One region of the Arthrobacter sp. zg-Y1143 genome, then DNA from elsewhere that is predicted to be linked to it. Evidence: riboswitches for the same ligand, from Rfam matches in the RefSeq annotation. Region 1 holds a riboswitch; the other holds the start of a gene.
What was found. A riboswitch is a leader RNA that binds a small molecule or an ion and turns the genes downstream of it on or off. The one in region 1 is predicted to bind S-adenosylmethionine.

Region 1 (7,421 bases):
GCATGAGCATTTCAGTTTCAGGACGGGTGGTCCTTATCACGGGCGCGGCAATGGGCATGGGCAGGCTTTATGCCGAACGCGCCGTCCGTGAAGGCGCGGCCGCGGTGGTGCTGTGGGACCTCAACGCCGAGGCCTTGGAAGGCACCGCCGCCGAACTGCGCGAGCAGGGCGCATCGGCTGTCTACCCCTATGCGGTGGACGTCAGTTCACTGCCGGACATTGAGGCTGCGGCGGAAAAGGTGATCCGCGACGCCGGCGTTCCGGACATCCTCATCAACAACGCGGGCATTGTGCGCGGCAAATACTTCTGGGAGCACGCCCCGAAGGCAGACATCAACGCCGTGATGGCCGTGAACACCCTGGCACCCATGCAGGTGACCCGGGCCTTCCTGCCCGGGATGATCGAACGCCGCACCCCGGCCCGGATCCTCAACGTTGCCTCCGCCTCAGGCACGCTGTCCGTGCCCAAGATGAGTGTGTACACGGCGTCGAAATGGGCCGTGATCGGCTGGAGCGACTCCATGCGCCTGGAGCTGAATGAATCCGGCAACGGCCACGTGGCCGTCACCACCCTGATCCCCAGCTACATCAAGACCGGGATGTTCGAAGGTGCCCGCGGGCCGCTGCTGACCCCGCTGATGGAACCGCAGCACGTGGTGGACCGGGCCTGGGGGGCGATGCTGGCCGGCAAGGCACGGATCCAGCTGCCGTGGACCGTGGCCCTGGGCAGTGCCCTGCGCAATGTGCTGCCGCAGCCGGCCTGGGACGTGGTGGCCGGCCGTGTTTTCAAGGTTTACCAGTCCATGGACCACTTCACCGGACGGAAACCGGCGGCGGATGGCGCAAAGGAAGAGGCCAAGGCATGAGCGAAATGGTTTCCGCCTTCCCGGACCCGGAATCCTCCCTGTCCGCCGAATCCCCGGCAGTGGTGCCGGCCGTCCTGGCGCGGGTCCGGAAGGCCTACGCATCCGGGCGCACCCGTCCGCCGGCGTGGCGGCGCGCCCAGCTCACGGGCCTCATCCGCCTGTTCCGGGAACGCGAACAGGAGCTGGCGGACGCACTGGCAGCGGACCTGGGCAAGAACCCGCTGGAAAGCTACGTCACGGAACTGTCTCTGGTCCGGGCCGAGGCCGAGCACGCGCTGAAGCACCTGGACAAGTGGACCCGCAGCCGCCGGGTTCCGGTGCCGCTGGGGCTGCTGCCTGCGTCGGCGAAAACAGAGCCGCAGCCGCTGGGTGTGGTGCTGATCATCGGGCCGTGGAACTATCCGGTGCAGCTGGTGCTGGCCCCGCTGGTGGGCGCCCTGGCGGCCGGTAACGCGGCCGTGCTCAAGCCCAGCGAACTGGCCCCGGCCACCTCTGCGGTACTCGCCGACCTGGTACCGCGTTACCTGGATTCCGACGCCGTCGCGGTGGTCGAGGGCGGGCAGGACATCAGCACCGCACTGCTCAAGGAACGCTTTGATTCCATCTTCTTCACCGGCGGGGAGCGTGTGGGACGGATTGTGCTGCAGGCAGCAGCCGAGCACCTGACTCCGGTCACCCTGGAGCTGGGCGGCAAATCCCCAGCCGTGGTGCTGGACGGCAACTGGGCCGGCGTCGCCCGGCGTCTGGTGTTCGGCAAGCTGCTCAACGCCGGACAGACCTGCGTGGCGCCGGACTACGTGCTGGTCACCGAGGAAGCCGCGCCCGCACTGCGCAAACACCTCGTCAAGGCCGTGGCGGAACTGTTCGGGAAGGACCCGGCCAAGAGCAGGGACTTCGGCCGGATCGTGAATGAACAGCACTGGGAGCGGCTGGTGGGGCTGCTGGACAGCGGGACAATCCTGGCCGGCGGCCGCAGCGACCGTGCCGGCCTGTATCTTGAACCGACCATCCTTACGGACGTGGATCCGCAGTCGCCGGTGATGCAGGAAGAGATTTTCGGACCCATCCTGCCCGTGCTGACCGTGAAGGACCTGGACGAGGCGATGGAGTTCATCAACGCCCGCCCGGTTCCGCTCTCCGCCTACCTGTACACCAATTCGGCAGCTGCGCGGCAGGCGTTCGAGGCCGGCGTACGGGCAGGCAGCATCAACCACAACGCCAGCACCGTGCAGCTGGCCGTGCCGGGGCTGCCGTTCGGCGGTGCCGGGGCCAGCGGAACCGGCGCGTACCACGGCAAGTACTCCTTCGATACGTTCAGCCAGCTGCGCCCGGTCTTCAGCAAGGGCACCCTGCTGGATACGCTCCGGTTCGCGTACCCGCCGTACAACGGAGTGAAGAAACAGATCCTGCGCCGGCTGCTCTAGCGCCCGTTAACGGCAAAAGGGCGGACCTCCTGGTCCGCCCTTTTGCCGTTAACGCGGTATCGCTAGGAGATGACGCCGTCCACAATGGCCTTGGCTTCAGCCTGCACCTGGTGCAGGTGCTCCAAGCCCTTGAAGGACTCGGCATAGATTTTGTATACGTCCTCCGTGCCGGAGGGGCGTGCGGCGAACCAGGCGTTTTCCGTGGTCACTTTCAGTCCGCCAATGGGTGCGCCGTTGCCGGGAGCTTCAGTCAGGCGGGCAGTGATTTCCTCGCCGGCCAGGGTGGTGGCCGTGACGTCCGACGGCGAGAGCTTGGCCAGCGCCGCCTTCTGCTCCCGGGTGGCCGGGGCATCCACGCGGGCATACTCCGGGTCGCCGAACCTGTTGGTCAGTTCGCGGTACCGCTGGGACGGGGTCTTGCCGGTCACTGCGGTCATTTCCGAGGCGAGCAGGGCCAGCAGGAGACCGTCCTTGTCGGTGCTCCACGGGCTGGCATCCAGGCGCAGGAAGGAAGCGCCGGCGGATTCCTCGCCGCCGAAAGCGGTCTCGCCGGAGAGCAGGCCCGGGACAAACCACTTGAAGCCCACGGGAACCTCCATCAGCACCCGGCCCAGGTCCGCCGTCACGCGGTCGATCATGGAGGAGGACACCAGGGTCTTGCCCACCATGGCGTCTGCGCTCCAGCCTGAGCGGTTGCGGTAGAGGTAGTCGATGGCCGTGGCCAGGTAGTGGTTCGGGTTCATCAGCCCGCCGTCGGGGGTGACAATGCCGTGCCGGTCGGCGTCGGCGTCGTTGCCCGTGGCTATGTCGTATTCGTCGGCGCGGGCAATCAGGGAGGCCATGGCGTACGGGGAGGAGCAGTCCATGCGGATCTTCTCGTCCCAGTCCAGGGTCATGAATGCCCACTGCGGATCCACGTTGGGGTTCACTACGGTCAGGTTCAGCTGGTGCTGCTCCGCAATGGCGCCCCAGTAGTCCACAGAAGCACCGCCCAGCGGATCGGCGCCGATGTGCAGGCCGGCGCTGCGGATCGCATCCAGGTTCAGCACCGAGGGGAGGTCTTCGACGTAGTTCTGCAGGAAGTCGTACGTGCCCACGGAATCGGCCAGGCGTGCTTCGCCCAGCGGAATGCGCTTCACTCCGTTCAGGCCGGCTTCCAGCAGTTCGTTGGCGCGGTCGGCAATCCAGTTGGTGATGTCCGAACCGGCCGGCCCGCCCGTGGGCGGGTTGTACTTGAAGCCGCCGTCAGCGGGGGGATTGTGCGAGGGCGTCACCACAATGCCGTCGGACTGGTCCGTCCGTGAGGCGTTGTACTTCAGGATGGCGTGGCTGACGGCCGGGGTGGGGGTGAAGCCGTTCCGTGCATCAATGAGCACGTTCACGCCGTTGGCCGCCAGGACCTCCAATGCGGTGTTCTGCGCCGGTTCGGACAGGGCATGGGTATCTTTGCCCATGAACAGGGGTCCGGTGATGCCCGCAGAACGGCGGTACTCAACGATCGCCTGCGTGATGGCGGCAATATGCTGCTCGTTGAAGGCGCCGTTCAGCGATGATCCCCGGTGCCCGGAAGTACCGAACGCAACGCGCTGCGCCACGTTCGAAGGATCCGGTGCGACGTCGTAATAGGCGTCCAACAGCGCGGTGAGATCTACAAGGTCGGATGGTTCAGCGGGTTTTCCTGCACGATTAGACATACCCCTAAGCATGCCAAAGAAACGGCAGGTGCGGCAGACGCCCGCCTACGTGTAAAGCTGCCCGTCCGGCCGTATGCTCGATCGGACAGCCGCGAGGGCGCGGCGGAGAGGGGCACACCATGGCGGCCAGTGCGGTACCGGCGCAGCTTCAGCCCGGAATGCGCCGCGGCACCCGGGCAGCCATGGCGGTCCTGAACATCATCTACGTATGCGCCGCCCCGGTTTTCTGGTTTTTTTGGAGCCAGCGCCGGCAGTTCGAACTCCCGGCCTGGGCCGAGCAGGCCGCCGGATTCGCCGCCGGTGTCCTGCCGGTCCTGGTGTTCCTGGCGGCTTGGCTGAGCGCAGCGGTCCTGTTTAGCCGGGGCCTGCGCCAAGACGGCGGCCGCGCCTTTAACGCCCTGGGCGGCCTGGGCCTGCTGGCGGCGGCCAGCGGAATGCTGGCGCTGGCCGCCGCCGGGCTGGACAGCTAGGAAGCCCTCACTTGTCGTTGTGCTTGTCGGGTCACCATAGACGGCTGCTGGCCAGCCGCGCACCTTCGCCGAGGGCTTCGAGCTTGGCCGCCGCGATCTGCGGGTGCACGCGGCCGCCCAGCCCGCAGTCCGTAGACGCAATCACGTTTTCGCGGCCGACCAGCCGGGCGAAGCGCTCAATCCGGTCCGCCACCAACTCCGGATGCTCCACTACGTTCGTGGCATGGGAGACGACGCCGGGAATGATCACCTTGCCGCCCGGCAGCTTGGTGTCTTCCCAGACCCGCCATTCGTGCTCGTGCCGTACGTTGCCGGCTTCGAAGCTGTAACCGCCGGCGTTGATCTTCAGCAGGGTGTCCGCCAGGTGCCGGAACTCGATGTCCGTTGTGTGCGGTCCGTGCCAGGAGCCCCAGCACAGGTGGAAGCGGATCTGCTCCTCGGGAAGGCCGCGCAGTGCGTAATTCAGGGCCTCAACCCGGATTTCGGTGAAGCGCAGGTAGTCCTCGACGGACGGCTCGGGATTGATCTGGTCCCAGTTCTCCGCAATGGAGGGATCGTCGATCTGCACAATCAGGCCGGCGTCGATAATCGCCTTGTATTCCTCCCGCATCGCGTCCGCGCAGGCGTAGATGAACTCCTCCTCGGTGGCGTAGTACTCGTTGGCGATGCGTGAACAGGAACCGGGGGAAAGCGAGGCGAGGAAACCTTCCTCCAGCCCCGCTGCCGCAAGCCCTGACTTGAGGTTTCGGATGTCGCCGGCAACGGCGTCGTACCCGGTGTATTCCACCTTGCCGGTGACCTTCGGGAAGACCTTCTGGGCGCCGGTGGTGATGCCCGACGACGGGTCGGTGTAGGCCTCGCGGAAGCGCCCGCGGTCGCGGCGGTCACCGAAGCTGGTGAGTACCGGTTTTCCCGGCTCGGAACGGACGGGCTCCATCTCCCAGATGCCGGTCTCCGCCACGGTCAGGCCGCTGAGCCGGGCAAAGGAATAGGACCACCAGGCCCCGTAGTCCACCTCCGCGGACATCGCGTGCCCGTACTCGCCGTCGTTGGGGATGTCGATGCCGGCCCGCTGCTGGCGCAGCACCAGGTCGGCGACGGCGTCGCTGAGCAGTTCGGCATAGCCCCCGGTGTCGGAGGGTTCCGCGTCCCGGGCTGCGTTGGCCGCGAGGAGTTCGGGGGTGCGGGGCAGGGAACCGGCATGGGTGGCCAGGATACGGTCGGTGCTTTTGCGCATGGAAATAATCCTTGGGATTCACGTGCTCTTGCCTGCACCGGATGCCTGGAAAAGGCGGTGCAGGCCGCTTCGTCATCCGAACCACCCGCGAAGCATGGGGTTGGTGCACGGCCAAGTCGGAGCTTGGCGGCCGTGTCTCCTGAAGCTGGTGCCCATCCTAACCACGACGCCGGGCGCAGGCCAAGCATGTGACGGCAGGCAAAAAGAACGGCGGCCCCGGGGTTGCCCGGTGCCGCCGTCCTGGTGGAACTGAAACTGTTGTGCCGGTTAGCGCACGCCGCTCATCAGCTTCTTGATGGCCGGGGTCGCCGCTGCCAGGGCGATGCCCAGGACAATGGCGGTTCCGCCGCTGAACAGGAAGTAGCTGACCTCGGTTTCGGGGTCGTAGAACTGTGCCAGCCAGCCGGCCAGCGTGGTGCCCAGTGAGACCGAAAGGAAGAACAGCGCCACCATCTGGGTCCGGAAAATTTCCGGCGCCAGCTTGGTTGCCACGGACAGGCCGATCGGGGAGATAAACAGCTCCGCGAAGGTGAACAGCAGCAGGATGCCGACGATCGCCAGCAGCGGGGTGCTGTTGGGGCCGCCGCCCGAGAACGGGATGAAGGCCAGGAAGGCCAGGCCCATTACGGCAAGTCCCAGGGAGAACTTCAGCGGCGAGGACGGCTGCCGGTCGCCCAGCTTGGTCCAGACCGCGGCGAAGACGGCCGCGAAGATGATGATGAAGATCGGGTTGATGGACTGCACCCAGGCCGCCGGCATGGTGAAGCCGAAGATGGACCGGTCCAGCGAGGTGTCCGCGTACAGCGCCACCACGGTGAACTGCTGCTGGAACAGGGCCCAGAAAGCGGCGCTGGCGATGAACAGCGGCATGAAGGAGTACACGCGGCGGCGTTCGACGGCGCCCACCTTCGGGCTGCGCAGGATGATCACGAAGTATGCGACCGAGGCAAGGATGGCCACGGTCGCCATGACCACTGCGAGGTTCTCCGCCTTGAGCAGGCCGAAGACCACGGCCAGGGCAACGATGACCACAACGCCGGCGGCAACGCCGCCCATGGTGGCGTACTTGCGGCGCGGCAGCGGGTTGGTCACCTGGTGGGCAGCCTCGGGCAGGTACTTGCGGGTCAGGCCGTACTGGACGAGGCCGATGGCCATGCCAATGGCAGCCAGGCCGAAGCCGTAGTGGAAGCCGAGCTTCACCTGGAGCAGGCCGGTGAGGAGGGGGCCGACCAGGGCGCCGAGGTTGATGCCCATGTAGAAGAGGGAGAAACCGGCGTCGCGCCGTTCATCCTTTTCGTCGTACAGGGTCCCCACCAGCGAAGTGGCGTTGGCTTTGACGCCGCCGGAACCCAGGGCAATCAGGATCAGGCCGGCGGCCAGTCCCACTGCGCCCGGGAGCACGGCCAGCGAAATGTGGCCGAGCACAACAATCGCGGCGGAGTAGAAGAGCACGCGTTCGGATCCGAGGACCCGGTCCGCAAGCCACGCACCAATGATGGTGGACAGGTACACACCACCGCCGTATGCGCCCACCAGCGAGGTGGCGATGGCTTTGTCGATGCCAAGGCCGCCCTCGGTGACGCTGTAGTACATGTAGTACAGCAGGATGCCCTGCATGCCGTAGAACGAGAAGCGTTCCCACAACTCGACACTGAAAAGATTGGCCAACATCCGGGGATGGCCGAAGAAGGTTTTACGCGCTTCTTGGACGCCTGGGTTACTGGGGGTAT
Region 2 (7,421 bases), on a different contig from region 1:
ACTTCCGGCCACCTGCGCACCGGCCATCGAGCAGGCCAGCACCTACGCCTCGACGGTCCTGGCTCCCCAGCTGGCGGCGGAATTCGCCCGGATAGCCGAGGCAGCCCCGCGCGCCACCCTGGTGGTCACCGGATACCCGCACCTGTTCGAAACCGGTGCGCCGGGCCCGCTCAGCGCGGAGGCGCAGGCCCTGTTCAACGCCGGAACCGACGCCCTGAATGCGGTCATCGCCGGACAGGTTCCCGAGGACGGCGTCTTTGTGGACGTGGTGGACGAATTCGCCGGACACGGAGTGGGATCCGCCGATTCCTGGATTCGCTTCGAAGGCGGCCCGTTCGACCTGCATCCCACCGAGACCGGTTACCGGGACGGCTACACCGCGGCCATCCTGGCGGATGCCGGCAGCGAATTCCGGACCGGGTGCCGGGGCCGCGGCTAGTCTTCGCAGCTAGCTGCCCAGCACGTCCGCCAGGTCGAACTTCACGGGTTCCTCCAGCTGGGCGTAGGTGCAGGACTCCGGCGAGCGGTCAGGCCGCCAGCGCACGAAGCTCGCCACATGCCGGAACCGATTCCCTTCCATGTGGTCGTACTTCACCTCCACCACCCGCTCCGGACGCAGCGGCACAAAGGAGAGGTCCTTCTTGCCGCTCCAGCGGCTGCCTTCCGAGTTGCGGGGCGTGCGGGTGCCGGCCTCCTGCTCCTCCGACGCCCAGGGGTGCCCTTCTTCGCCCGCCACCAGCGGCTGGAGCTCCTGGAACAGCTCCCGGCGCCGGTCCATGGAGAAGGCTCCGGCAACGCCCACGTTGGTGAGCTCGCCGTCGTCGTTGTAAATGCCCAGCAGCAGCGAACCGATGAGGTCCGGGCCGGACTTGTGCACCCGGTAGCCGGCCAGCACGCAGTCAGCGGTGCGCTCATGCTTGAGCTTGGCCATGGTGCGCTTGTTCGGGGCATACGCAGCATCCAGCGGCTTGGCAACCACTCCGTCCAGCCCGGCACCTTCGAACCGGTCAAACCAGTCCCGCGCCTGCTCCGGATCATCCGTTGCGGCGGTGACGGACACCGGTGCCTGCGCCGTTTTCAGCGCCTGGACCAGGGCCTCGCGGCGTTCGGCGAACGGTTTGTCCGTGTAATCCGTGTCGCCCAGGGCCAGCAGGTCGAAGGCCACGAACCGGACCGGGGTCTGCTGCGCAAGCAGTTTCACGCGGCTGGCGGCCGGGTGGATACGCTGCTGCAGCAGCTCGAAGTCCAACCGTTTACCGTCCGGCGCCACCATCACAATTTCCCCGTCCACCACGCACCGCTCGGGCAGGTTGGCCTTGAGTGCCGCCACCAGTTCGGGGAAGTAGCGCGTCATCGGCTTCTCGTTGCGGGAGCCGATCTCGACGTCGTCGCCGTCCCGGAAAATGATGGACCGGAACCCGTCCCATTTGGGCTCGTAGAGGTACTCGCCTTCGGGCAGGGAGCTGGCGGCTTTGGCCAGCATGGGCGCAATGGGAGGCATCACCGGAAGTTGCATGTGCCCATTCTTATCCGATTGCGGCCCGTTCCCCCAGCCCCGCGGTGAACGCGGTGAGCAAATCCCGGCCCTGTTCCCAGTAGCCGACGCCGCTCTTTTCGTTGATGTGCGCCAGCTCGCCGGCATTGATGAATGGCAGTTTCCAGGCCGCTGCAATGACCTCTGCCGCCGGCAGCGCGCAGTACGGGTCGCTCTCACTGGCGATCAGCAGGCCCGGAACAGGCAGTTCCTGCAAGCGCGGGTTCCGGAACGTCCCGGCCGGCTGCGGGAAGGAGGCGGCTACGGGATCCGGCGGGCTGACCAGGAAGACCCCGCGGGCGCCGACGGGGTTGCGCAGCAGCCATTCCGCCGCGGCCAGGCAGCCCAGGCTGTGCGCCACGAGCACGGTGTTCCCGTGCTGTGCCCCGGCGGCTTTGTCCAGCGCGGACATCCAGTCCTCCAGCTCCGGCTCGTCCCACGACGACGGCGCGATGCGGGTGACGTCGGGCAGGTCGGCTTCCCACCGGCTCTGCCACTGCTCCGGCGGTGAGCCCTGATAGCCCGGGACCAAGGTGATGTGCACTGTTCCTGCTTCCTTCCGCTGCGTTTCCACGTGCCCGGCCCGGAAGTCCGGGGAGGACGGGAATACGGCCGAACCTTACGGCGCTGAGGCTGATATGAAACGAATAGGGTTCCTGTCCTTCGGACATTACCGGAATGCGCTCGGCTCACGGACCCCCAGCGCACGTGACGCATTGCTGCAGCAGGTGGAGCTGGCCGTCGCAGCCGAGGAAATCGGCGTCGACGGCGCGTACCTGCGGGTGCACCACTTCGCCCCGCAGTTCTCCGCCCCCTTCCCGATGCTCGCAGCCATGGCCGCGCGGACCAGCAGGATTGAGCTGGGCACCGGCGTGATCGACATGCGCTATATGAATCCGCTTTCAATGGCCGAGGATGCCGCGGCCACGGACCTGATCAGCGGAGGCAGGCTGCAGCTGGGCATCAGCCGGGGATCCCCCGAGCCGGCCCTGCGCGGATATGAGTCCTTCGGTTACGTGCCGGGGCCGGAATCCACCGACGCCGACATGGCCCGGCAGCACACCGAAGTGTTCCGGGCCGCGATTGCCGGTGCCGGCGTCGCCCAGGCGGATCCGGCCATGACCGGCAGCACCGGAGCCATGCCCATCGATCCGCTGTCCCCCGGCCTGCCCGAGCGCATCTGGTGGGGATCCGGCACCCGGGCCACAGCCAAGTGGACGGGCGAGCAGGGCATGAACCTGATGAGCTCCACCCTGCTGACCGAGGACACCGGTGTCCCGTTCGACCAGCTGCAGGCCGAGCAGATTGCCGTGTACCGGCAGGCCTGGGCCGACGCCGGCCACCAGGGCACCCCGCGGGTCTCCGTCAGCCGCAGCATCATCCCATTGGTCACCGGGGAGGACCGGCATTATTTCGGGCTCCGTGCGCAGGCCGAGGGACGGGACCAGGTGGGCCATCTCGACGGCGGTTTGGCGCGGTTCGGCAAGAGCTACATCGGCGAACCGGATGTCATCGCTGCTGAACTGGCCGCCGACGCCGCCGTGCAGGAAGCCGATACCGTGCTGATTACCGTACCGAACCAGCTGGGCGTGGACTACAACGCGCAGCTGCTGGAAAGCGTCGTGAAGCTGGTGGCGCCGGGGGCCGGCTGGCGGTAAGTTTCCCGCGCCTGCGTCACTCCGACACTGGCCCTGGCACCTACGGGGCCTGGCTCCGGCGGCAACGAAATTCCCCGCTCGCAGAGCTCGCGGGGAATATTAAAGCCGCCTCCGCCAGGCCCCTTCGTTGTGTCCGGTACCTACTGCGCTCGATGCGGCTTCCCTTTGGTACGCGGCCGGGGCTTTCGGCGCGCGCAGTTACACTTTGGAGGCTGCCGGACATTAACAGGGCATGAGTGTACAAAGCTTCCGGAAGGAACAACGGGACGTGGACAGGGAGAAGTGTTTCCTGGCCGCCCACGCCGCCGGACATGACCGCATCTACCGCTACTTCCGGCGTCGAACCGAAAACGCCGCCACCGCCGAGGATCTGTGTGCCGAGGTCTTCCGGATCGCCTGGGAAAAGACCGGGCAAGAGGAAAGCCTTTCGGTCATGGTGCTGTTCGGGATCGCGAAAAACGTCCTCCGCAACCATGACCGGTCCGCCTCCCGGTCCGTGAACCTCCTCGGAGCCCTCCAGCTTGAACGCGACCACGAGCGGAACGACGACGACTCCCGTATCCACGAAGCGCTCGCCCGGCTCGGGCCCGATGACCGGGAGGTCCTCCTCCTGACGTACTGGGACGGTTTCAGTTCCAGCGAAGTCTCGGACCTGCTCGACACCAGTGCCACCGCCGTCAGGATGCGCCTGCACCGGGCACGCAAGGCGCTCGGCCGCCTGCTGGACACGGAATCACTTTCAGAGGGAGCGAAACGATGAGCCATACCAATAAGCCCGGCGGCCTTGACCGCGCACTTGCATCCGCTGACCCCGCACGTTGGGTTCACGAGACGGAGCTGGCCGGCAGCCGCGCCAGGTCGCTGGCCGTGATGGACGCCCCGCAGGCGGCACAAAGCACCTCGCCCTCCCGCCTGCACGCTGTTCCTCCGCTAAACGCCCGCCGCGCCGGAGGCCCGAGGACCACGGCGCCCCGCGCCCGACGCCGTCTCTTGCTTGCATCCGCCGCTGCAGCTCTGCTGGTGGGAGGCATAGTGGTGGCCGACGTCGTCCGGCCCGGCAGTCCCGGCGCCACCGCTGAGGCAGCAGAAGTCCTGAACGCCGCGGCTGACGCCACTATCCGCACCTCTGATCCCTTGGTGGGGCCCGGCCAGTACCTGAAGATCGACACAACCGAGCTGACCTGGGGCGGCAAGCAGATGGCCGACGGCAGCGACCTTTCCTGGCAGGAAACCGTCAGCGATCAGCTCTACATACCGGCAGACAGGAACGGTGAATGGGTCTGGGACCGCGGAGAGCGGATTCCCCTCGAGTCCTCGTCCGACGCCGCCAAGAAGGCGGCCGCCGAGATCGCCCAGCTGCCGCCGAAGGGCGGGGTGCCGAACCCGACGGTCGGAATCCAGCGCGGCCCGGGCGGAGCTTTCTACGGGCAGGCGCCGATGGTCATCATCGGCACCTCCCTCGACGAAGCCGGAAGCCTGCCCCGGGATCCCCGGGAACTGCTGGACCTCATTTACGAGCGCACCGAGGGAGCCGGCAAAACGCCGGAAACCGAGGCCTTTGTAACCATCGCTGACGGTTTGCGCACCGGGGCCGTCCCCGCCGACCTGCGCGCAACCATGTATCGGGCCGCTGCACTGATCCCCGGCGTGGTCATAAGCGACAAGCAGGCAACAGTGGACGGTAGGACAGGCATCGCCATCGGAATCCCCCACCCAGGAGGAACGTCGCGGACCGACATCATCATCGATCCTGACTCGGGACTCGTCATCGGCGAACAGGACGTACTGCTGCAGGACTTCCCCAACGCTCCTGCCGGCACCGTTCAGGCATGGACTTCGATTAGAACCTCCGTGGTGGATTCCGCCCCGTAGGGCTCTCCTTTCCGCCGCCTTTCGGGGCGGCGCACCGGGCCGCGGGCCGGGTCGGGCGGTGCGGCACCAGGGCCGGCCGGGCCGGGTAGGGCGGTGCGGCACCAGGGCACCGAACAGGCCGGGTCAGGCGGTGCGGCACCAAGGCCGGCCGGGCCGGGTCGGGCGGTGCGGCACCAGGGCACCGGACGGGCCGGGTAGGGCGGTGCGGCACCAGGCCACCGGACGGGCCGAGTCAGGCGCGGTGCGGCACCAGGGCACCGGACGGGCCGAGTCAGGCGCGGTGCGGCACCAGGGCACCGGACGGGCCGAGTCAGGCGCGGTGCGGCACCAGGGCACCGGACGGGCCGGGTTAGGCGGCTTTAATAACTTTCGCGAGCTCTGCGAGCGGAAGTTTTCGTTGCCGCCGTTCCGGCCCGCCCGGCGCCCCGCCCGGCCCCCCCCCGGCGCCCGGCCCGGGACCCGAGAACAAGAGCCCCTGTCGAAATGTCGGCGCCCTCCGCTACAGTAGTTTTCAGCTTCACGAGATGTGGCCTTCGCCCGGTTCGCCGGGCATAAAAGCTCCGACTGGCCCCACACCAACCCCACTGTTCGGCGGGTGGTTCGGATGACGAAGCGGCCTGCTTCATCCGCTGCAGGCAAGGACAACCTGAAAAGGAACCCACTGTGAGCATTTCCAGTGTCAGCAACTCCGGCTTCAACAACCCCGACTTCAGCAGTTCCTCCCCGAGCAACTGCACCGGTTTCGCTCCGGGCCACAACATCCATTGGATCCACGGCCGCCGGCTTCAGGGCTGGGAGCACTGGGCCGACGTCGACGTCACCGCGGATCCGCAGCTGGACCTCATCTACCTGGTTATCGACGGCCAGCAGCAGTTGATGTGGTTCCACAATGTCGGTGCGGTCGCAACCGCATTGGAAGCCGCCGTCGACACGCCCCAGTGGTGCCAGCGGTATTCCACGCTGATGGTGCCCGGCGGGTTTGGCTCCGAAGCCCGGAGCTCTTTTTTCTACTTGGCCCGGCCGGAGCGGGTGCTGCCGTGCAACGGCTCTCCGGTCCGGGCACCCGAAAGTGAGCGGCTCGAGAAGCCCGGCTCCTAGCTTGCGGACGGTAGCTGGCCGCAATTCAGTGCCGACGGTGGCGCTGCCCTCCTAGGCTCTGGGCCATGACGAACATACAGATCTGCGTAGACTGCACCGATGCCCACGCTCAGGCCGATTGGTGGGCGGAAACCTTGGGCTGGACGTTGGAGCCCACGGACCAGGGCTTCATCTCGTCCTTGCTGGACCAGGGCTTCGCAAAACCCGAGGACGTGATTGAGCACAACGGTGTCCGGGTCTGGCGTGACGGCGCAGCTATCTGCCCTGCCGATCAGGTGGGACAGGAGGACCGGCTGCGCATCCTGTTCCAGCCCGTCCCCGAGCCCAAGACCGTCAAGGATCGAATCCACCTGGATGTGCGGCTGGAGGGCAGGGACAAGGACGAAGCCCGGGCCGCATTGGAAGGTCGAGGTGCATCCTTCCTGTACGAGGCCAGTCAGGGCCCGCACTCCTGGTACACGATGGCCGATCCCGAGGGCAACGAGTTCTGCATCAGCTGACGCGCACCTGCTCTTCCAGCTTCTGTACAGCTGATGCGGCGTGGAAGGGCCAATACCCGCATCAGCTGTGCAGAGGGCGTCCGCGGATCCTCTAAAACAGCCGTGAGACCCTACTGCTGCAGCAGCTCCGGCGGCACGGCGTAGATGATCACCACGCTAAGCAGGTTCTTCGCGGCATGCACCCCGTAGGACAGCATGAAGTTGTTCCCGGCCCAGACGTACATGCCCACCAGCACGGCGCCGGTGGCCAGATAGGGCATGAGTACCGGCAGGGACAGCGACTCCTTGCCCACAATGTGGATGGAGGCGAACAGCAGGACCGACAGGATGCAGCAAGCCCAGGTGTTCCAGTAGCGGCTGAGCTTGCCGATCAGCAGGTGGCGGAAAATGTACTCCTCCACGAAGGGCGCCAGCACCACCACCAGGGGCACCACAAGCCAGGGCGACATCTGCGTAACCAGGCCCTGCACGGCCTCCTGGTTCACGGCGGTCTCCGCCTCGCCGGTGATGATCAGGCCCACCATGGAAGCGATGATGGTCAGGATCACGCCGATCGGAATCAGCGCCGCTGAAAGGACCGGCCGGGTAGCGAGGATCCTTGCTTCCCGTGCCACATAGGCCCGGGCTGCGATGAGGGCCAGGACGCCGCCCACCGCGTAGAAGGCCAGGTTGATCACATATGCGGCCACCAGCGGATCCGGGATCAGCGCGGACAGGCCCGGAATGTCGATCGGCACAAAGCTGAGCAACAGCAGGAAC

Region 2: another riboswitch for S-adenosylmethionine. It lies ahead of QNN98_RS03980 (hypothetical protein); the one in region 1 lies ahead of QNN98_RS00705 (cobalamin-independent methionine synthase II family protein).

What each region holds. Positions count from the first base shown of each region.
Region 1 covers NZ_JASKLW010000001.1:125,325-132,745, reverse strand. Annotated here, with positions in the region: gene QNN98_RS00725 (SDR family NAD(P)-dependent oxidoreductase) at 3-866, shown strand; gene QNN98_RS00720 (aldehyde dehydrogenase family protein) at 863-2,290, shown strand; gene pgm (phosphoglucomutase (alpha-D-glucose-1,6-bisphosphate-dependent)) at 2,353-3,984, opposite strand; gene QNN98_RS00710 (hypothetical protein) at 4,104-4,454, shown strand; gene QNN98_RS00705 (cobalamin-independent methionine synthase II family protein) at 4,486-5,691, opposite strand; SAM riboswitch class IV at 5,711-5,836, opposite strand; gene QNN98_RS00700 (peptide MFS transporter) at 5,959-7,362, opposite strand.
Region 2 covers NZ_JASKLW010000003.1:85,053-92,473, reverse strand. Annotated here, with positions in the region: gene QNN98_RS04010 (SGNH/GDSL hydrolase family protein) at 1-439, shown strand, start outside; gene QNN98_RS04005 (ATP-dependent DNA ligase) at 449-1,516, opposite strand; gene QNN98_RS04000 (RBBP9/YdeN family alpha/beta hydrolase) at 1,527-2,078, opposite strand; gene QNN98_RS03995 (LLM class flavin-dependent oxidoreductase) at 2,173-3,192, shown strand; gene QNN98_RS03990 (RNA polymerase sigma factor) at 3,425-3,952, shown strand; gene QNN98_RS03985 (CU044_5270 family protein) at 3,949-5,064, shown strand; SAM riboswitch class IV at 5,580-5,712, shown strand; gene QNN98_RS03980 (hypothetical protein) at 5,728-6,162, shown strand; gene QNN98_RS03975 (VOC family protein) at 6,228-6,662, shown strand; gene QNN98_RS03970 (CPBP family intramembrane glutamic endopeptidase) at 6,773-7,421, opposite strand, start outside.